DNA from 2 places in the Promicromonospora xylanilytica genome. Region 2 is predicted to be linked to the other one. Evidence: predicted binding sites of a transcription regulator. Region 2 holds the regulator's gene; the other holds the start of a gene.
The links. Region 2 encodes HrcA, which represses chaperone genes, less so after heat shock. Its sites were predicted from a motif close to TTNGCACTCGNNNNNNNCGAGTGCNAA; they were not measured.
Positions count from the first base shown of each region.

Region 1: the regulator HrcA is predicted to act here: its motif matches at 4,747-4,773, upstream of groES (co-chaperone GroES).

Region 1 is NZ_BAAGRP010000075.1:289,295-300,205, forward strand. It holds gene ACYVK7_RS25400 (exonuclease domain-containing protein) at 27-749, shown strand; gene guaB (IMP dehydrogenase) at 829-2,343, opposite strand; gene ACYVK7_RS25410 (MerR family transcriptional regulator) at 2,411-3,640, opposite strand; gene ACYVK7_RS25415 (WhiB family transcriptional regulator) at 3,830-4,117, shown strand; gene groES (co-chaperone GroES) at 4,270-4,566, opposite strand; gene ACYVK7_RS25425 (class I SAM-dependent methyltransferase) at 4,900-6,168, shown strand; gene ACYVK7_RS25430 (glutamate--cysteine ligase) at 6,165-7,340, shown strand; gene ACYVK7_RS25435 (malonic semialdehyde reductase) at 7,352-7,966, opposite strand; gene tsaD (tRNA (adenosine(37)-N6)-threonylcarbamoyltransferase complex transferase subunit TsaD) at 8,076-9,119, shown strand; gene ACYVK7_RS25445 (hypothetical protein) at 9,163-9,885, shown strand; gene ACYVK7_RS25450 (sulfurtransferase) at 9,910-10,767, opposite strand; gene rimI (ribosomal protein S18-alanine N-acetyltransferase) at 10,764-10,911, opposite strand, start outside.
Region 2 is NZ_BAAGRP010000004.1:183,137-194,047, reverse strand. It holds gene ACYVK7_RS05835 (hypothetical protein) at 1-835, shown strand, start outside; gene ACYVK7_RS05830 (hypothetical protein) at 928-1,776, shown strand; gene ACYVK7_RS05825 (DUF4870 domain-containing protein) at 1,867-2,403, opposite strand; gene ACYVK7_RS05820 (DUF3097 domain-containing protein) at 2,428-3,294, opposite strand; gene ACYVK7_RS05815 (ATP-binding protein) at 3,376-6,264, opposite strand; gene ACYVK7_RS05810 (hypothetical protein) at 6,387-6,566, opposite strand; gene hrcA (heat-inducible transcriptional repressor HrcA) at 6,917-7,936, shown strand; gene dnaJ (molecular chaperone DnaJ) at 7,977-9,098, shown strand; gene ACYVK7_RS05795 (16S rRNA (uracil(1498)-N(3))-methyltransferase) at 9,109-9,876, shown strand; gene ACYVK7_RS05790 (OmpA family protein) at 9,989-10,813, opposite strand; gene ACYVK7_RS05785 (helix-hairpin-helix domain-containing protein) at 10,810-10,911, opposite strand, start outside.

The DNA of each region.
Region 1 (10,911 bases), on a different contig from region 2:
AAACCCGGACGAGCAGGGAGGACACCATGAACGAGACCTGGATCGACGGGCCGCTGCTGGGCTTCGACACGGAGACGACGGGGGTGGACGTCGCGGGCGACCGCATCGTCACCGCGGCCCTGGTGCTGCGTACGCCAGGGGTGGGCACGGAGGTCCGCACCTGGCTGATGGACCCGGGGGTGGAGATCCCGGCGGAGGCGTCGGCGATCCACGGCATCTCGACGGAGCACGCACGCACTCACGGCGTCCCGCCGCTGGAGGCGCTCGAGGAGATCGCGGCCGACCTCGCCGGCCATCTGGCCGACGGCGTGCCCGTCGTCGCCTACAACGCGGCCTTCGACCTCTCCCTGCTCGACTCGGAGCTCCTGCGCCACGGGCTCAAGACCCTCCCGCAGCGCCTGGGCCACCCCGTGGAGCCGGTGGTGGACCCGCTCGTCATCGACCGCTGGCTGGACCGGTACCGCGTGGGCAAGCGCCGCCTCGGTGACCTGTCGCAGTGGTACGGAGTCACGTCCGACGGCGACCTGCACACCGCCGAGGTGGACGTCCTCGCCACCCTCGACGTGCTGGAGGCGCTGGCCCGCCGGTTCCCCCAGCTGGCGCGCATGCCCCTGGCCGACCTGCACCAGCAACAGATCGGTGCGCACCGCCAGTGGGCGGTGAGCTTCAACGAGTGGCGCCGCGAGCAGGGTCTGGACGGCCCTGGTGCGTCGGGGGTGTGGCCGGTGCACCGCACGGTGGGCGACTGACCTGTCCGACGCCCGGCAACGTGTCAGACCCACAGGTCACCCGAGTGATCTGTGGGTCTGACAGGTCGAGAACTGGGTATCAGAAGCCGCTGTAGTTCGGCGACTCGACCGTCATCTGCACGTCGTGCGGGTGGCTCTCCTTGAGCGACGCCGACGTGATGCGGATGAACTTGCCGTTAGCCTGCAGCTCCGGGACGGTCCGCGCGCCGGTGTAGAACATGGTCTGGTGCAGTCCGCCGATGAGCTGGTGAGCCACGGTGGCCAGCGGCCCCTTGTAGGCGACCTGACCCTCGATGCCCTCGGGCACGATCTTGTCGTCGCTCGTGACCTCGGCCTGGAAGTACCGGTCCTTGGAGTAGGACTTCTTCCCACGCGAGGACATGGCGCCCATCGAGCCCATGCCGCGGTAGGTCTTGAACTGCTTGCCGTTCACGAGCACGAGGTCGCCCGGCGTCTCCTCGCAGCCCGCGAAGAGCGAGCCCAGCATCACGCTGTCGGCACCGGCCACGATGGCCTTGCCGATCTCACCGGAGTGCTTGAGGCCGCCGTCGGCGATGACCGGCACGCCGGCCGGCTTGCAGGCGAGCGAGGCCTCGTAGACGGCGGTGATCTGCGGTACGCCGACACCGGTCACGACACGGGTGGTGCAGATCGAGCCCGGTCCGACGCCGACCTTCACGGCGTCGGCGCCCGCGTCGACGAACGCCTGCGCACCCTGACGGGTGGCCACGTTCCCGCCGATCACCTGGACGTCCTTGGTGGCCGGGTCGGTCTTGAGCCGCTTGACCATGTCGATCAGCATGCGGACGTTGCCGTGCGCGGTGTCGGCGACGAGCACGTCCACCCCGGCCTCGATCAGCTCGGTGGCCCGCTGCCACGCGTCACCGAAGTAGCCGATCGCGGCACCGACCATGAGTCGGCCCTGGCTGTCCTTGGACGAGTCGGGGAACTGCTCGGACTTCACGAAGTCCTTGACGGTGATGAGCCCGGTGATGCGGCCGTCGGGGTCGATCAGCGGCAGGCGCTCCAGCTTGTGCTTGCGCAGCAGCAGCGTCGCGTCGTCCCGCGATATGGTCGACGGCCCCGTGATCAGGGGCTGTGGCGTCATGACCTCGTCCACCTTGGTGGTGGCCCACTCGGCGACGGGCGTGAAGCGCAGGTCGCGGTTGGTCACCATGCCGATGAGCTTGTTGCCGGCGTCGACCACGGGGAAACCCGAGATCCGGAACTGGCCCGCGAGGGTGTCGAGCTCCTCGAGCGTGGCGTCCGGGCCGATCGTGACGGGGTTGGTGATGATGCCGGTCTGGGTCCGCTTCACGAGGTCGACCTGGTAGGCCTGGTCCTCGATCGAGAGGTTGCGGTGCAGCACACCGAGGCCACCCTGGCGGGCCATGGCGATGGCCATGGCCGACTCGGTGACCGTGTCCATGGCCGCTGACAGCAGCGGGATCTTGAGCGAGATCTCGCGCGTCAGGCGAGACGTCGTGTCGATGTCCGACGGCGCCAGGTCGGAGTAACCCGGCTGCAGCAGGACGTCGTCATAGGTGAGCCCGAGAAACCCGAACGGGTCCGCCGGCGAGGTCTGGTCCGTCATGCAGCAAGTCTACGACCCGAGCGGCCACGCATCCTGGCCAGGCGGACCGGCCCGCCCGAGGCGTGCGTCACCTCGCCTTGATGACGGCCAGCACCTCGTGCAGCAGCCCGGTGAACGAACGGACCCGCTGCACCGTGGGTCCGAACGGCAGGTCCGTCGCGGCGGCGTCCGCCCGCAGGCCCACGAAGATCGGCAGCTCCGGATAGCTCTCGTTCACCGCGTGCACGACGTCGAGGTCCGGCTTGGTCTGCGTGGTGGCCAGCACGACCGCCGTCGGGCGGACCATGGTGACCAGCTCGACCGAGCGGTGGGTGCTCGCCGGGCCGGTGACGATCCGCGCCATCGAGCCCTGCGCGGCGAGCGCCGCGGCGAGCGCGTGCGCGGACAGCGGCACCACCTCGTCGGGCGCGGCGAAGACCAGGACGATCTTGCGCATCCGGCTCGGGTGGTTGGCCGGCGGGCCGCCCGCCTCGACCATCATGCGCTCGAACTCCTCGGTGTAGTGGCGCAGCGCGCGCAGCGCGGCCGTCGCCAGCACCACCTCGGGCATCTCACCGGGGCCGGCGAGGACGGTGCGCTCCGACAGGCGCAGCCACGCCGGCTCCACCAGCTCGGTCCACCACGTGGCCGGGTCTCCCTCGGGACCGAGGGCGAGCAGGTTGTCGCAGGCGGTCCTGCTGTACGCGAGCGCCGCGTCGACCAGCGCGGAGACCCTGCCGGACGTCGGTGCCCGGGACGCCGTCGCCCGCGGGCCGGCCGGCGCGGGGGCGTCGCCGCCGGTCGCGCCGCCGGGCAGCGCCCGCAGGCGGGCTCGACCGCGTGGTTCCTCCCCCGGGTCGCCGTCCGACGACGCGGCGGTCCCGGGATCGCCGGACGTGCCGGCGGCTCCGCCATCGGTCGCGGCCGGTGCCTCGACGGTGCCGAGGAACGTCTCGGCGAACTCGGGTTCCTCGGCGTCCGGGTCGCCCTCGACCTGCACGGCGGGCAGCGCGGGAGCCGTCCGGCTGGCGACCTCGAGCTCGGCCTCCCCTGCCTCGACCGCGGCCCGCGCGGCGTCCACGGGTGCGACACCCTCGAGCGTCAGGCGGCGCATCACGAGGAGCCGTGCGACGTCGTCCGGCGTGTAGCGGCGGTGGGACCCGGCCGTGCGGCCCGATGGTCCGAGCCCGTACCGGCGGTCCCACGTGCGCAGGGTGGCTGGCGCGACCCCGAGGCGTCTGGCTACGGCAGCGACTGCCAGTCCGGGGCTGGATGTACGTGACCCGCCCGAGCTCTGGGCAGGCCGCGAAGAAGTCATGGACTCGATTCTGCCGACCTGGACCTCTCCGCGCCACTGCGAAACCCGGCGTGCCGCCGATCTCGGTGGAATCCAACTCAGAACGGAACAAAACCGGTCAGGCCTGACGCGCTTGCCTGACCCGATTCGACGCACAATCGGAGAAACTGCCCCTTGAACAACTTCTGCACAACTTGTAGGTTGTTCGGCATGACGGAGATCTCGAGGCTTCCCGGTCCGGTGATGGAACTGTGGGAATGGCAGTACCAGGGCTCGTGCCGCGACGCGGACGACACCCTGTTCTTCCACCCCGAGGGCGAGCGCGGGTCGACGCGCCGCAGGCGTGCGGAGGCGGCGAAGGCCATCTGCCGCTCCTGCCCCGTGATGATGCAGTGCCGCGAGCAGTCGCTCCGCGTCCGTGAGCCGTACGGCGTGTGGGGCGGGCTCAGCGAGGACGAGCGCTCGGCCATCCTGGCCGGCAAGTCCGTCTCCGCCTGAACAACTTCTTGGCCCGCCGGCTGGTCGCCCTCCGGTCCTGCAGCAGCGCCGCTGCACGCACCGTCGCCGGACGACCGATTCAGCCCGGGCAGACGAGAGCCCCGCACCGTCCGGTGCGGGGCTCTCGTTCTTCTAGCTGGCGTGGGCTGGGGTCAGCTCACGACCACGGCGAGGACGTCGCGAGCCGAGAGCACCAGGTACTCCTCACCCGCGTACTTGACCTCGGTGCCGCCGTACTTGGAGTAGATCACCTTGTCACCGACAGCGACGTCCAGCGGCACACGGTTGCCGTTGTCGTCGATGCGGCCCTGACCAACGGCCAGAACCTCGCCCTCCTGGGGCTTCTCCTTGGCGGTGTCCGGGATGACCAGGCCGGAAGCGGTCGTGGTCTCGGCTTCGAGAGCCTTGACGACGATCCGGTCCTCGAGCGGCTTGATGGGGACCGACACGTCGGACCTCCTCTTTCGTGAGCGGATCGAGAGATCAGCTGCGTGATGGACGTAAGTGGCTCGAACGTTCGACCGTCCGCCGTCGTCGCGGGTGCCGGCGGGCATGAACGTCTGGGTTCTCCTCCGCGGGCCCGTTGAACGGGGTCCCGTGGCGGTGAACACCCCAAATCTAGGTCGGCGCTAGCACTCGGTCAAGGCGAGTGCCAATCGGGTGGACCTGCTCACATCCCGCGGGGCCACCGCGCCGCCGCTACACCGAAAACTCGCCATCCCGACGAAAAGGTTGCGTCGAGCCGCTCGTCACCGCCAGGCCAAACGTGGAAAGATCTTCCCATGGATGCGGCGATTCTGAGCAAACTGCTCAGCCCCGACGGCTGGGCACTGCTAGGTGCTCTTCCGCCCTACGACGAGCGACACGCCATGAAGACCGTGACGACGCTGCGTGAGAACGGCGTAGCGCCGGACCTCGCGGCGGCCGTCGTGACCCAGTCCAGGCTGCGCGCCAAGGCGCGGACCAAGTTCGGCGACTTCGCCGACGGCATGCTGTTCACGGCGGACGGGCTGGAGCAGGCCACCCGGCTCCTGGTCGCGGCCCTGCACGCCCGGCGCTACCTCGACGCCGGCGTCACCGCGCTCGCCGACCTGACCTGCGGCATCGGCGCGGACTCGCTCGCCTTCGCCGGGACCGGCCTCCGCGTGGTCGCGACCGACCTCGACGAGTGCACCGCCGCCATCGCGCGGTGGAACCTGCGCCACTTCCCCGAGGCGGACGTGCGGCATGCCGACGGGCTCGCGCTCGACCTGCGCGCCGAGGGTGTCGAGGGTGTCTACGCCGACCCGGCACGCCGGGTGAGCGGCGGCTCGGGCGCACGGAGCCGCCGGGTGTTCGACCCCCGGGCCTACGAGCCGCCGCTCGACGCTGTCTGGGCCCTGCGCGAGACGGTGGCCGCGGTCGGCATCAAGGTCGGCCCGGGCATCCCGCACGAGGGGCTGCCCGACGACGCGGAGACCCAGTGGGTCTCCGTGGGCGGCGACGTGGTCGAGGCGGGGATCTGGTTCGGCCCGCTCGCGCTCGACGGCCCAGGCCGTTCAGCGCTCGTGCTGCGCACGTTCACCGACGACGACGGGAAGGACCACACCCTGAGCCGCACGGTACGGGGCTCCGACGTCGTACCGGACGTGGGCGAGGTGGGTCAGTACCTCTACGAACCCGACGGGGCGGTCATCCGTGCCGGCCTCGTCGGCCAGGCGGCGGCAGAGCTGGGCGGGCGGCTCGTCGACCCGACCATCGCCTACGTCACCACCGACAGCCCCGCCGAGCTGCCGCCGTCGCGCCCCACGGACTCCGTCGGCGCCCAGGCCCCGATCGCCACCGGCTACCGGGTGCTCGACACGATGCCGTTCGGCCTGAAGCGGCTCAAGTCCTACCTGCGGGCGCGAGACGTCGGCCGCATCACGATCAAGAAGCGAGGCACCGCCGTGGTGCCTGAACAACTTCGCAAGCAGCTCGTGCTCACCGGTACCGAGGAGGCGACGATCGTGCTCACACGCGTGGCAGGTAACCAACAGATACTGCTCGTCGAACCGCTGGGACCCGTATGAGCTCGCCGGCGCGGCTCGGTTTCGGCGCGTCCCCACGCTCCACCGTGGGCCTCGAGTGGGAGATCGGTCTGGTCGACTCCAGCACCGCCGACCTCTCCCAGGCCGGACCAGCCGTGCTCGAGGCCCTGGCGCACGACGTCGAGGAGCCTCGGCCCGGATCGTCGGGCTACGCCCCGCACGTGACCGGCGAGTTCATGAAGAACACGGTCGAGCTGGTCACCGGCGTGTGCCGCACCGTCGCGGGCGCGGGCGCGGACCTGAGCCACGCCCTCGACCGCGTCCGGACGGCGACCGACCGGCTCGGCCTCGACCTCATGGGGGGCGGGACGCATCCGTTCGCCCGGGCCGCCGACCAGGAGGTCGGCGACAAGGAGCGCTACAACCGCATCATGGAGCGCACGGGGATCTGGGGCGCCCAGCTGATCATCTGGGGGCTGCACGTCCACGTCGGCATCGAGCACCGCGACAAGGCGCTCCCGCTGATGCGCGCGATGCTGACCTACTTTCCGCACCTGCAGGCGCTGTCGGCCGGGTCGCCCTACTGGGCGGGCGAGCACACGGGCTACGCGTCCAACCGGTCGCTCCTGTTCCAGCAGATCCCCAGCTCCGGCCTGCCGGTCGCGTTCGAGACCTGGCAGGAGCTCGAGGCGTACGCGGGCGACATGGTCCACGTCGGCGCGGTCGAGGCCTTCAACGAGGTGCACTGGGACGTGCGGCCGTCGCCGACCTTCGGCACGCTGGAGGTGCGGGTGTGCGACGGTCCGACCAACCTGTCGGAGGCGCTCACCCTGGCCGCCGTCGTGCACTGCCTCGTCGAGCACCTGTCCACGCAGCTGGACCAGGGCCGTGCCCTGCCGGTGCTGCCGCCCTGGTTCGTCCAGGAGAACAAGTTCCGCTCGGCGCGCTACGGCCTCGACGCGACGGTGATCCTCGACGCCGAGGGGAACCAGGGGCCGGTCGTCGACGCCATCGCCAAGCTGCTGGTCGAGCTGGAACCCGTCGCGCACCGGCTCGGCTGCGCGGCGGAGCTCGCCGGGGTCCGGGACATCGTCCGCTCGGGGGCGTCCTACCGCCGGCAGCAGGCGGTCGCCGCGGCGCACGGTGGCGACCTGGTGCCGGTCGTCCGGGCGATGGTGGAGGAGATGCGCCAGGGCCACCCCCTGCCCGCGTGACCCGGCCGGGCTCAGATGGTGGTGGCGACGTCCGAGAACGACAGGCGCGGGGCGCGCGGGCGCGTCGTGTCCGCGCCCTCCGCCGCGCTCACGTTGACCACGAGGAAGCCCTTCCAGCAGTTCTCGCCGAAGAACTCGGCGTCGATGCCGTCGTAGGCCCCGTGCATCGGGCCGGCGGCCAGACCCGCGGCACGCAGGCCGACGAGCAGGTAGCCGGCCTGCAGCAGGGCGTTGGTACGTGCGGCGTCGGCGCGCGCTGCGTCGTCGCCCGCGAAGATCTCGCGTGCGCCCGGCATGTGCGGGACCAGCACGTCGAGGCGCTCGTGGAACTCGGGGTCGTAGGCGAGCACCAGGGTGACCGGCGCGTTCGCCACGCGTTCCTGGTTGCCCTCCGGCATGTTGGCCACGAGCCGCTGCCGCGCCTCCGGGGTACGGACGACCAGCACGCGCAGCGGGCTGACGTTCATCGCGGTGGGGCCCCACTTGATGAGGTCGTAGACGGCGGCGAGCTGTTCGTCGGTCACGTCCGACTCGGCGAACGTCGTCACGGTGCGCGCCGTGCGGAAGAGCCGGTCGGCGGTCACGTCGTCGATGGCGAGGCCGACGGCCTCGAGCGTCTCAGTCATGCCCCCTGCAACACGATCGCCCCCAGCGATCGTTCCAGATTCAACTATGAGACCTGCCACAGGCCGGCCCGCATCCGTCGTACCGTCCCGACCAACTAGGCTGGAGCCCATGGCAGAACCCCTGGTCCTCGGTATCGAGACCTCCTGCGACGAGACCGGAGTCGCACTGGTCCGCGGAAACGAGCTGCTGGTCGACGCGGTCGCCAGCTCGATGGAAGAGCACGCGCGCTACGGTGGGATCATCCCCGAGGTCGCCAGCCGTGCCCACCTCGAGGCGATGATCCCCACGATCCAGCGTGCGCTCGGCGAGGCCGACGTCGACCTGTCCGAGGTCGACGCCGTGGCCGTCACCGCGGGGCCCGGCCTCGTGGGGCCGCTCACCATCGGGGCGTCCGCCGCCAAGGCACTGTCGATCGGGCTGAACAAGCCGCTGTACGGGGTGAACCACGTGATCGGTCACGCGTGCGTGGACCAGCTCGTGGACGGACCCCTGCCGGAGCGGGCGATGGCGCTCGTGGTGAGCGGCGGTCACAGCTCCCTGCTGATGGTGAACGACATCGCGACCGACGTGACGGAGCTCGGCTCCACCCTCGACGACGCCGCGGGAGAGGCCTTCGACAAGGTCGGCCGCCTGCTGGGCCTCCCCTACCCCGGCGGCCCGCACATCGACCGGCTCGCCCGTGAGGGCGACCCGACGGCCATCCGGTTCCCGCGCGGCCTCACCGCGGCGAAGGACCAGGCCAAGCACGCCTACGACTTCTCCTTCTCGGGACTCAAGACGGCCGTGGCGCGCTGGGTCGAGGCGCGCACCGACGCCGGGCAGACGATCCCGGTGAACGATGTCGCCGCGTCGTTCGCCGAGGCCGTCGCCGACGTGCTCACCGCCAAGACGATCGCCGCGTGCCACAGGCACGGCGTCGACACGCTGGTGATCGGCGGCGGGTTCTCGGCGAACAGCCAGCTGCGCGAGATGGCGGCCAAGCGGTGCGCCGAGGCCGGGATCGACCTACGCATCCCGCCGATCCGGTACTGCACCGACAACGGCGCGATGATCGCGGCGCTGGGCTCCGCCGTCGTACGTGCCGGGGTCGCCCCGAGCAACCTGGACATCCCGGTGGACTCGTCGATGCCGCTCACCACGATCACCGTCTGAGCGGCGTTCCCTCGCACCCGCCGAGGGCTCTACGCTGCCTCCCGTGCCTGCGAGAGCGCTGGAGAAGCTCGAGGCGGTCCCCGTCATCGAGACGGCCCACCGCCTGTGCGAACGCATCGGCGCCCGGTTCCCCGGCCGCGGTATCCAGCGGGTGGCGCAGGAGCTCGCCGCGCTGACCGAGCAGGTGGCCGACACCTCGGCGGGGACGCGACGGCGCAGCCGCCTCGTCCGGGCCGGGTCCCGCACCCTGATCGGCGTGGTGGTCCTGGTCGCGCTGGTGGCGTTCGGGTTCGCCGTCGAGGCGGCGTTCACCGAGGCGCCGGACAACGGGCTGGACTGGCTCCCGCTCATCGAGAGCGCGGTCAACGACCTGGTCTTCGTCGCGATCGCGGTCGTGGTGCTGCACTCCGTCCCTGAGCGCGTCCAGCGCACCGACCTGCTGGCCAAGCTGCACCGCCTGCGGTCGCTCGCGCACATCATCGACATGCACCAGCTCACCAAGGAGCCCGAGAGCCTGCGGGACGCGTTCGCGAGCAGCGGCGACGGCAATGACGTCGACCTCACGCCGGAACAGATCGAGTACTACCTGGAGTACTGCACCGAGCTGCTCTCCATCGTGGGCAAGGCGGCGGCCCTGTGCGCCGAGGAGTCGCAGGACGAGATCGTGCTGAGCACGGTGTCCACCATCGAGACGCTCACCATGAGCATGTCCCGCAAGGTGTGGCAGAAGATCACCGTGCTCAGCGAGCAGCGCGCCGTGCCATGAGCCCGGCCGGCGCGCCGGACCCGCTCACGCCCCGGTCGCGACCTCGCGCGCCGGGTCGTTCGACCACTGCGACCAGGATCCCGGGTACAGGGCGGCGTCCACACCCGCCACGGCGAGCGCGGCCACCTCGTGCGACGCGGTGACCCCCGAACCGCAGTACACACCGGTCGAGCCGGTCGAGACCCCCAGGTCCGCGAACCGGCGCCGCAGGTCGGCCGTCGACAGGAACCTGCCGTCCGCCGCCAGGTTGTCGGTGGTCGGCGCGCTGGCCGCCCCGGGGATGTGGCCGGCCCGCGGGTCCACCGGCTCCACCTCGCCGCGGTAGCGCTCGGCGGCACGGGCGTCGAGGAGCACGCCCTCGCCGTCGGCCAGGGCCGCGGCCTCGTCGGCGTCCAGCACGGGCATGCCACCCGGCCGCACGACGACGTCGCCCGGCTCGGGCGTCACGTCCCCGGTCTCCGTAGCGTGCCCCGCCGCGGTCCAGGCGGCGAGCCCGCCGTCGAGGATGCGCACCTGCTCCACGCCGAAGTAGCGCAGCAGCCACCACGCCCGCGCGGCGGAGGTGCCGCCCACGGAGTCGTAGACCACGACGCGAGAGCCCGTCGAGACGCCCCAGCGGCGTGCGGCCTCCTGGAACGCCGACGTCGACGGCAGCGGGTGGCGCCCGGCGGACGGCGCGGCCGCAGCGGCGAGCTCCGTCTCCAGGTCCACGTACACGGCACCGGGAAGGTGGCCCGCACGGTACTGGTCGTGACCGTCGGTCATGCCGAGCGCCCAGCGGACGTCGAGCACGACGGGCCGCCCCTCGGCCGGGTCGGCTCCCCCGCCGACCCGCAGGTCGGCCGCCAGCGTGGTCGCGTCGACCAGCACTCGTTCCCTCACGCCGCGTCCCCCGCCTCGTCGTCCGGGTCGTCCGGGGTGGCCGGCGCGTCCTCGACCGCCTCCGCGGCAGCGGCCAGGTCGAGCCGCATCGTGAACGCGTCGATGTTCTCCGGCTGGTAGTACCGCTTGCGCACGCCGAGCACC
Region 2 (10,911 bases):
CTACGGGCGCCCCGCCAACCCGTACGGCCGGCCGGACTACCAGCCGCAGCAGCAACCGGCGCCCACCTACCCGCAGCAGTACGCGGCTCCGCCCGTACGGCCGGAGCTCCCGCGGTACTCGGCCGTCCCCACGGCCGAGCACCGGCCGGAGGCCGCCGGACCGCCCACGGTGGGCGGCGCGTGGCGGTGGGGCTGGAGCGCCTTCGGCGCGAGCTGGGGCCGCTGGGTGCTGATGAGCCTGCTGCTCGGCCTCGCGCAGCTCGCCGTCGTCCTGGCGTTCAGCCCGTCCACCGTCGACGGCTTCATGAACGCGGCCGACCCGGCAGCGGTCGATGCCGCGCAGGCCGCCGGCCAGACCCTGACGGCCAAGGCGCTCGCGGCGGCCGGCACGGCCGTCTGCTTCCTGCTGCAGGCGCTCCTGTACTCCGCGGCGCTGGTGGCGACGCGGACCCGCACCGTCCGCTTCCGTGACTTCTTCGCGCTGCGTGGCTTCGGCGGGCTCCTGGCGTACGCCGTGCTCACCGGGCTGCTCGGGTTCGCCAGCATCAGCGTGCCGGTGTTCGGCTGGGTGGTGCAGGTCGTCGTCACGCTGCTCCTGCTGCCCGTGCCCTTCCTGCTCCTCGGTGGCGTGGGCTTCGGCCGCGCCGTCGTCCGTGGCGCCGGGCTGGTGGTCACCCACCTCGGGTCCGCGCTCGCGGTCTTCGGCATCTTCACGGGGCTGGCCCTCGCCTCCGCGATCACGTGCGGCCTCGGCCTCGTCGTCGTCGCACCCGCGATGCTGCTGGTGGGGGCATATCTGGTGCAGCGCTGGACGGGGGAGCCGGTCCACGGCTGACCGCCGGGTAACAACTCGGCAATTGCGCATGCGCGGATGCGGAGAAGAGGTGAAGGTGGCTTCGGATCATTGACCAGCCAAGGGGACTTCACATGAGCGAGAACACACCGCGGGGCCCGTACGGGCCGAGCTCCGACGGGCCCACGCCGCCGTCGGGCGGGGCCACACCGCCTGGCGCGAGCGGCCCCGTGCAGCCGCCGGCCTACGGTGGCGGGGCCCAGCCGCCGGCCTACGGCGGGCCCGACGTGCCGTACGGCACGCAGTCGTCCAGCCCCTTCCGGGTCGGTGAGGCGCTGAGCTTCGGGTGGAGCCGGTTCAAGGGGAACTGGCTGTTCTGGGTGCTGTTCGTGCTGCTGACGTTCGCCGTCAGCGCCATCTTCAACTCCGGGTCGGTCGGCGACATCCAGGAGCAGATCAACGCGTCGTCCGACCCCGAGGCCATGCAGGAGCTGGCGGCCTCCGCGTCGGGTGCGAGCTCCCTGCTCCAGCTGATCGGCTCGCTGCTGGTCGCGATCCTGCAGGCCCTCGGGGTCAACGCAGCGCTGCGCGAGGTATCGGGCGAGAAGGCGACCTGGGGAACGCTCTTCAAGATCAACAGCTACGGCATGGTCATCCTCGCCGCGCTGCTGCTGATGGTGGCCAGCTTCGTGGGCGTCCTGCTGTGCGGGATCGGGCTCATCGCGGTGGCGATCTTCGCCGCGTTCACGTACCACAACGTGGTCGACAAGGGCATGAACGCCTGGGCCGCCTTCACGTCGTCGTTCTCCCTGGTGGGCAAGAACTTCGGTGCCGTGTTCCTGCTGGAGCTCGCGCTCTTCGGCATCAACATCGCCGGTGCCCTCCTGTGCGGGCTCGGCCTGTTCGTCACGGTCCCGCTGTCGCTGCTCGCGATGGCCTACGCGTTCCGCCGGCTCACGGGCGGTCCGGTAGCGGCGGTCTGACGACGCCGGGTACGTGACAGGGCACCTGCCGCCGGTCGGGACCGGCGGCAGGTGCCCTGTCACGTCTTGCCCTGCTCGAGGACGCGGACGCTACTTGATGATGCGGATGTTCACCGGGTAGCGGTAGGGCGCGCCCTTGCCGTTCTCCACGGCGGCGAGGATCTGGAACACCAGGGCCGCGACGAGCACGAGGTACAGGATCGATCCGAACCCGAACGTGACGGCGGTGATGATCGCGAGGGCCGCGTGCGCGATGACGAGGGTGATGCTGAAGTTCAGCGCCTCCTTGGCCTCCTGCTCCACGAACCGGCTGCGGTCCTTGAACACCAGCCAGATCACCAGCGGCGGGATGAACGAGAACAGGATGGGGCCGAGCTGGCCGATGACCGACCACAGGCGCTCGTCCGACGGTGTGAGCGGCTGGGGCTGGTACGGGGCGCCGGGCGCGTAGCCGGCGCCGTACACGGGGCCGGTCCGGCCCTGGCCGGGCTCGGACTGGCCCGGGTGCGGCTGCTCGGCCGGCTGGCTGCCGTAGGGCGGCTGGTCCTGGTACGGCGACTGCGCTGGCTGCTGCGGCGGCGGGCCGGGCTGCTGAGGCGACTGCGGTTGCTGCGGGTTCTCGGACATGGCCCTAACGGTAGAGGCTGTGCCTCACGACGTGGTCACGAAATCGATAAGTTCCTCCACCCGCCCGAGCAGCGCCGGGTCGAGGTCGCGGAAGTCCCGCACGGTACCGAGGATGCGCTGCCAGCCGCGCGCGACGTCGGCCTGCGTCTGCGCAGGCCAGCCCAGAGAGCGCAGGATGCCGAGCTTCCACTCGGTGCCCCGGTCGATCACCGGCCAGCGGTCCAGCCCGAGGCGCTCGGCCCGCACGGCCTGCCACACGTCGACGTACGGGTGGCCCAGCACGAGGACGGTGCCCTGCGGCACGTGGCGCAGGGCGTCGTCGGTCAGCCGCTGCTCCTTCGATCCGGGTACCAGGTGGTCCACCAGCACGCCCACGCGCCGCTCGGCGTCCGGCCCGAACTCGGCGAGGCGTTCCGCGAGGTGGTCCACCCCGTCGAGCATCTCGACGACGACGCCCTCGATGCGCAGGTCGTCGCCCCAGACCTTCTCGACGAGCTCGGCGTCGTGCTTGCCCTCCACCCAGATGCGGCTGCCGCGCGCCACGCGCGCCTTCGCTCCGTGCACCGCGACGGAGCCGGACGCCGTGCGCGCGGGCTGTGCGGGAGCGCGGTTCAGGACGGGTGCGGTGAGCACCACCGGCTTGCCCTCGACCCAGAAGCCGGGGCCGAGGGGGAACGTGCGGGTGCGGCCGCGGCGGTCCTCCAGGACCACCACGTGCATGCCGCCCGACTTCTCGACCCGCACGACCGCGCCGACCCAGCCGGTCTCGACCTCCTCGACCACGAGCCCCGGCTCGGCGGCCATGGGCTGCGACGTCGGCCGGCTCCGGCCTCGCTGCGCACCAGGAAAAGCGGGGGACAGCACGTCGGGCCCATACCGTTCGTCGAACACCCGCTGACCCTAGATCGACCGACCCGCCGAGTGCTGGATCTTCGCCCTTCCGGAGTGTCATCCGGGGCGAATGTCCAGCACTCAACGAGCGGCGAGGAGGGCGGCCTCCGTGCGGGTCGACACGCTCAGCTTGCGCAGGATCGCCGAGACGTGCACCGAGGCGGTCTTGGCGGAGATGAACAGCCGCTCGGCGATCTGCCCGTTGGTCAGCCCCTCCGCCACGAGCGCGAGCACCTGCTGCTCACGCGGGGTGAGGGCGGCGAGCCCGTCGTCCGACGGCGAGGTCGCGGCAGGGCCGGTCTGCCCCGCACCGCCGGGCTCCGCGGGACGCCCGGCCAGGCCCGCCCGGTCCAGCAGACCCTGCGCCTGGTCGACCAGCAAGCCGGCCCCGATCTTCTCCGCCTCCTCGACGGCGGCGGCCAGCGCGGCCCGGGCTCCGGGCCGGTCGCCCGCGTCCAGCAGCCGTTCGCCGTCCCGCAGCAGCGCGTAGGGCACCAGGTACGCAGGTCCGGGCAGGCCGAGGACGGCGGCCCAGGGGCCGGTGCCGAGCTCGGCCTCGAAGACGGCCGCCCACGCCGGGTACGTCCGCCATCCGGAGCACTCGGCCAGCGCGGCCCGGTACGGCGCGTCGTCGACCTCCTGGCCCGCCGCCCGGAGGTCCGCGATCGCCCGCGCCACCACAGTCAGCGGCTCCAGGTCGTAGGCCGGGATGCGTGGCACGTCGGGATCCATGGCGCCCGACGCGAGCCGCAGCGCCTCGGCCGGGTCGTCGCGCAGGAGCGCGAGCTGGGCGCGCGTGACCGCGACGTGGGACCTGATCTGCAGCTCCAGGCGACCGAACCGCTCCCAGGTGGCCGCCTTGCGGCGCGCCTCCGCCTGCGCCCACGCGACCTGACCGCGCCACATCGCCAGCCACGTCCGCCGCTCGCCGAGGTACACCGCGTACACGCTCGTGTGGATCATCGGCACCTTGCGCTCGTACCACCGGGCGGCCTCCGCCCAGTCACCACGCCCGATCATGGCCTCGACGATGTTGCCCTCCAGCATCGACCGCGAGCCCTCGGAGGCCCCGTGCTTCCGGGCCGCCACGACCCCCTCCGCGGCGATGTCCGCGGCCTCGTCCCAGCGGCCCTCCGTGAGCCGGGTGTCGGAGCCGTTGATGTAGTAGCGGCTCAGGCCCTGCCAGGTGTCGCCGGCGATCTCGCGGCCGCGGTCGATCTCGGCCAGCCCGTCGCGGTCGCCGAGCTGGAACCGGCTCACCCCGCGCAGGTTGAGCGCCACCGAGGCGAGCTCGACGCTGCCCACAGCGGTCGCGGCGTCGTACGCCGCCGTGGCGGCCGCGATCGCCTCGGCGCACCGCCCGGCGAGCATGGCGTGCCGGGCCCGGAGGATCAGCACCTGCGCCCGCACCGTGTCGTCCAGACCCGGCGGGACCAGCGTGAGCGCCCTGTCGATGGCCGCCGGCCCCTCGTCCGAACCGGCGTGCCCGGCGATGAGCGCGATGTCGGCCAGGACGGCGGCCTGGCCGACGGGGTCGTCGTCCGGCCACTCCGCCAGGGCCTCGTGCGCGACGGCCAGGGCGCGGTCGACCCTGGTCGAACCGCGCAGCGACTCGGCCACGGCACGCAGCAGCTCGTGGTGCGACACACCGGCGACCCGCTCGGCGTCCGGCACCTGCTCCCACAGCTCCAGCGCGCGTTCGCCCAGGGCCACGGCGGCGGACGTCGCGGCGGCGGTCGCCGCCTCGTGCGCGACGACGGCGGTGGCGAGCGCCCGGTCCAGGACGCCGGCGCGCCACCAGTGGTCGGCGATGCGGGACAGCTTCGCGACGGACCGGGCGCGGGTGGTCAGCGCGCGCTCGAGGGCACGGGCGTACGCGGCGTGCAGGCGCCTGCGCTCGCCGGGCAGCAGCTCCGCGTAGACGGCTTCCTGGACCAGGGCGTGCCGGAACGCGTACCCGACGTCCGTGGCCACCAGCACGTGGGCGTCGATCGCCTCGCGCGCCCGTTCCTCCGGCTGCGGCCCGACGCCGGGGTGCGTCCCCGGCCCGGAACCGGCCGGTGGGCGCTGGTCGGCCAGGACGTCGTCGAGCACGTCGTGCCACACCCGCGAACCGGCGGCCGACACGACGCGGCACAGGGCCTGTGCCTCGCGGCCGAGGCTCCAGTAGCGCAGCAGCAGGATGTCCCGCAGGGAGTCGGGCAGGTCCGTGCCGAGGAAGCCCACCAGCTCCTCCACGTAGAAGGGGACGCCCTCGCTGCGCTCGGCCAGGTCGGCGAGGTCGTCGTCCGGCTCGTCACCCGTGCCGGTGAGCAGGTCGCGTGCCATCTCGCGCACCTCGTCCTGGCCCAGGCGGCGCAGGTCGAGCCGGGTGGCGAGCCTGGCACGGTCGAGCTCCGTCATGACGGTGCGCAGCGGGTGGGCGCGGCCGACGTCGTCTCTGCGGTAGGTGAGGAGGAGCAGCAGGCCGGGGGGCGCGGCGCGGGCCAGGCGCACGACCAGTGCGCGGGTGACGTCGTCGGACCAGTGCAGGTCCTCGACGACGGCGACGACGGGGCGGCCGGCAGAGGTCCGGGCGAGCAGGTCGGCGAGCACCTCGGGCAGGCGGTCCGCGCCGGCGTCGGTACTCGGGACGACGAGCTGTGGTGCGACCGCGGAGAGCGCCCCGGCCGCGGGGCCTGCCGCCTCGACGGTGGCCTCCGGTCCGAGGGTCGCGACGATCCCGGCGAGCAGGCCGCCCGGGGCGGCGTGGGGGACCGGGCCGGAGCCGGAGTCGGAGCACTGCCCGGACAGGACGAGGAAGCCGTCGGCGTCGGACGTCACCTCGTCGACGAGCCGGGTCTTGCCGATGCCCGCCTCGCCCGCGACCACGACGGTGCGGCCGGCGCCCGCGCGGACCGCTTCGAGGGCCTGCCGTAGTGTCTCGAGCTCGCTGGTGCGCCCGACCAGGCGCGCACGGATGACCGGCATGGGCTCATCGTCCCATGCCGGTCCTGTCGTCGGTCCGCTGCTCATCGTCGCTGGTCATGGTCATGGTCATGGTCGCTGGTCACGGTCGCTGGTCACGGTCGTCCCGCACGAGGGCGGTGGCGTCAGGCGACGCGCGGACGGACCGGTTCGGCGTCCGTGGCCCGGCGCGTCCGGTCGCCGGCGCGCCGTGCGGCCGCCTCCCGGCGGGCGGCGAGCTCACGGGCCACCCGCGACTGCTCCGCCCGGCGGTCGATCTCCTGCTCGTTCCTGCGGTACTCGGCGTAGTCGGTGAAGCCGAACATGGTGTGCCTCCTGGTCGAAGCCGGTCCCTCGCCGGCAGTGATTCCAGGTTCGTCGCTGAGGTAGCCCGTCCGGATCGGGCGGTCGCCGCATCTTTCGGTGCGGGTTCGGGGGGGCGGTGCCCGCCCGTCTAAGTCATCGACCTATACGCCCCGCGCGAACGGGCCAAGGCGCAGGTCAGGCCGGGCGTACCGCGCCTAAGATCCCTGCCTGACGGTCCACTGGCGGGACGGGGACTTGGCCCCTGGCGTGTGCCGCGTAGGATTGGCACTCGGTCGGCGAGAGTGCTGGAGAGCGGGCCGGAACCCGGGTGCAGGTCCCGGACGTTCTACCTGGGACGGAGGTGAGCGCGGTGAGCGAGGAACGCAGGCTCGATGTCTTGCGAGCGATCGTGGAGGACTATGTCCGGACACGGGAGCCCGTCGGATCCCGCATACTCACCGAGCGGCACCGGCTCGGCGTCTCTCCGGCCACCGTGCGCAACGACATGGCGGCGCTCGAGGAGGCCGGGCTCATCGCCCAGCCGCACACCTCGGCCGGCCGCATCCCCACGGACAAGGGCTACCGCCTGTTCGTGGACCAGCTCGCCGAGGTGCGGCCGCTGACCGTGCCGCAGAAGCGTGCCATCGAGACGTTCCTCTCCGAGGCGGTCGACCTGGACGACGTCGTGGCACGTGCCGGGCGGCTCATCGCCCAGCTGACCGGCCAGGTCGCCGTGGTGCAGTACCCGTCGCTGCGCCGTTCGGGGCTGCGACACCTGGAGCTGGTGCCCACGGCGGAGGGTCGGCTGCTCGTCGTCGTCATCACGGACACGGGTCGGGTGGAGCAGCGCTTCCTCGACGTGCCCGTCGGCATGGACGACGGGACGCTCGGCGAGCTGCGCGCGCGGTTCAACGCGGCCGCCGCCGGCCACCGCCTGACGGAGATCGGCAACGCCTTCGCGCGGGTCACCGAGGCGATGCCGGACGAGCACCGGGCGCTGGCCACGGCCGTGGCAGAGGTCGTGACGGCCGCGCTCGGCGAGGAGAGCGAGGAACGCATAGTGCTGACCGGTCAGGCCAACCTGGCCCGGTCCAGCATGCGGTTCGAGCAGGGCCTGCGGCCCGTGCTCGAGGCGCTCGAGGAGCAGGTGGTCCTGCTCGGTCTCCTCACCGACATGACCGACGACGCCGGGGTGGCCGTGAGCATCGGCCACGAGAACCGGCTGGCCGGCCTGACGGAGACCTCCGTGGTCACGTCCGGCTACGGCTCGTCCGACGGCGACACCGTGGCGATCCTGAGCTCGATCGGCCCCACCCGGATGGACTATCCGGGCACCATCGCCGCGGTGCGCGCCGTCGCGCGCTACCTGTCGCGAGTACTGCCCAGCTGACACCCCCACTTTCCACAAACCTCCTCACAAAGAGAGACCTGTGACCGACTACTACGAGATTCTCGGTGTTCCGCGCGACGCCTCGCCCGAGCAGATCAAGAAGGCATACCGCAAGCTGGCCCGCGAGCTGCACCCCGACGTGGCAGGTGACGTGGGTGAGGACCGGTTCAAAGACGTGGCGCGCGCCTACGAGGTGCTGTCCAACCCGGACAAGCGCCAGCAGTACGACATGGGCGTGGACCCCACGTCGCCGGGTGGCGGCGCGGGCGGCGGCTTCGGCGCCGGGTTCGGCTTCCAGGACATCTTCGAGACGTTCTTCGGCGGCGGTCAGCCCGCCGGGCCGGTGCCCCGCGCCCGGCGCGGCAACGACGCGCTGGTGCGCCTCGACCTCGAGCTCGCCGAGGCCGTCTTCGGCGCCAAGCGCGAGATCCAGGTGGACACGGCGGTGGCGTGCAACACCTGTGGTGGCGACGGCGCGCGGCCGGGCACCTCCGCGCGGACCTGCGACGTCTGCCACGGCCGTGGCTCCGTGCAGCGCGTGGCCCGTTCGTTCCTCGGCCAGGTCATGACGAACCAGCCGTGCTCCGCCTGCGGCGGTTTCGGCACCGTGATCCCTGAGCCGTGCACGGACTGCTCCGGCGAGGGGCGCGTGCGTTCGCGCCGCACCGTCTCGGTGAACGTGCCAGCGGGCGTCGACACCGGCACACGCATCAAGCTCTCCGCGCAGGGCGAGGTGGGCCCGGGCGGCGGCCCCGCCGGCGACCTGTACGTCGAGATCCGCGAGCGCGCGCACGACACGTTCGTGCGCCGTGGCGACGAGCTGCACTGCACTCTCCAGGTGCCGATGACGGCGGCGGCGCTCGGCACCGTGCTCGAGCTCGACACGCTGGACGGCCTCCAGGAGATCGACCTGCGCCCCGGCACACAGCCCGGCCAGGTCATGACGATCAAAGGGCTCGGCGTGGGGCACCTCCACTCGACCGGGCGTGGTGACCTCAACGTGCACATCGAGGTCCAGGTACCCACGGCCCTCGACGAGGAGCAGACGGCGCTCCTGCAGCAGCTCGCGGTCCTGCGCGGCGAGGAGCGGCCCGAGTCGCGGCTCGCGTCGGTCCACGGTGGCGTGTTCTCGCGCCTGCGCGACAAGCTGAGCGGGCGCTGACCGCCCACCCATGAGCGCGCCAGTCTTTCTCGCGGAGGCGTCGACCGCCCATCCGCTGTCGGAGTACGCCCCTGGTTCCGTCTATGTGCTCGACGGCGCCGAGGGCCGGCACGCCGGTGTGGTCCAGCGGCGTGGCCCGGGCGAACGGATCGACGTGGTCGACGGCGCCGGGGTGCGCCTGCGGACCGTCGTCGAGTCGGTGAACGGTGCCGAGGTGCACCTGCGGGTCGAGCAGATCGACGTCGAGCCGGTGCCCGCCGTCGTCGTGACGCTCGTGCAGGCCCTCGCCAAGGGCGACCGGGACGAGATGGCCATCGAGGCCGCTACCGAGGTCGGCACGGACGCGATCATCCCGTGGCAGGCGGAACGCTCCGTCGTGGTGTGGCGCGGGGACCGGGCAGCGAAGTCGCGGGCGCGCTGGGTCAGCACCGTGCGGGCCGCTACCAAGCAGGCCCGCCGGTGCCGCATCCCCGACGTCGAGGTGCCGCTGAGCACCAAGCAGCTCGCGGCCCGGACGCGTGACGTCGTCGCGGCGGGCGGCACGGTGGCGGTGCTGCACGAGGAGGCGACCTCGGCCCTCGCGGCCGTGCCGCTGCCCGACGCCGGCGAGGTGCTCGTCGTCGTCGGACCGGAGGGCGGGATCTCCGAGGGTGAGGTCGCGGTGCTGACCGAGGCGGGCGCGGTCACCGCGCGGCTGGGCCCGCACGTCCTGCGCACGTCCACGGCGGGCCCGGTCGCGATAGCCCTCCTGAGCGAACGCCTGAACCGCTGGTCCTGACCCCACCCCGCCGAGGTAGTCCTCTGGCGAAGTAGTCACCCAACGCACGCTGGAGCACTACCTCGCTGCCTGACTACCTCGCCAGATGACTACCTCGGCGGGGGCGGTTTCGTTAGTTCTGGACGATGAATTCCACGCGGCGGTTCTTCTCCAGGTCCGCGAAGGTCCTCGGGACGACGAGCGGCTCCTCCTCGCCGAAGCCCTTCGACGTCAGCCGGTCGCTGTCGACGCCCAGCTCGACGAGCCGGTCGACCACCTCGTCGGCCCGGCGCTCGCTCAGCCGCCGGTTGTGCTTCTCGGAGCCGCGCGAGTCGGTGTGCCCCTCGATGCGGACCTCGACCTCCGGGTGCTCCTCGAGCACCTCGGCGGCCTTACGCACGACGCGGCGCCCGTCCTTGGTCAGCCGCGCGCTGTCCGTGACGAACGTGATGTTCGGGATCTCGACCAGGTCCTCCTGGGCCTCCTCCCGCTCCGCCCGCGTCGGGGCGCGCCGGGGCTCGTCGCCGTCCGACGACGGTTCGATCGGCTCGGGCGACAGCGTCGGCTCGGGCGACGGCGTCGCCTCGGCGGACGCGACGTCGGTGGCCCCGAGGCCTGCCGTCTCCGCGGCGGAGCCCTGCGACAGCGAGCTCTCCCGCTCGCCGGCCGACACCGGGCCGTCCGGCCCGAACGCCTCCGCCGTGCGCATGCCCTCCACGTCGCTCACGACGGCGGCGGCCTCGATCGCCTCGATGGCGGTCGGGGCGGTCACGTCGGCGTCGCGACCCGTGACGGTGACGTCCGCCCCGTAGAGCCGGGCCGCGGAGAGAGCCCCCTGCGCCCGCTCCGTCAGGTCCGACTCGATCCGCTCGCGGAACCCCGTGTCCTGGACGCCCGAGAGCGCGCCCAGACCGAGGACCGCGACGATCACCGGAGGGAGCACCGTCCTCAGCCTCATGCCTTCGCCTCGGACCCCGCGGCCTCGGTGTCACCGTCGCTCGCCGTCCTGGCCTCGTCCGCGGTGAGGGCGGCCGCCCTGGCGTCGGCGTCCTCGAT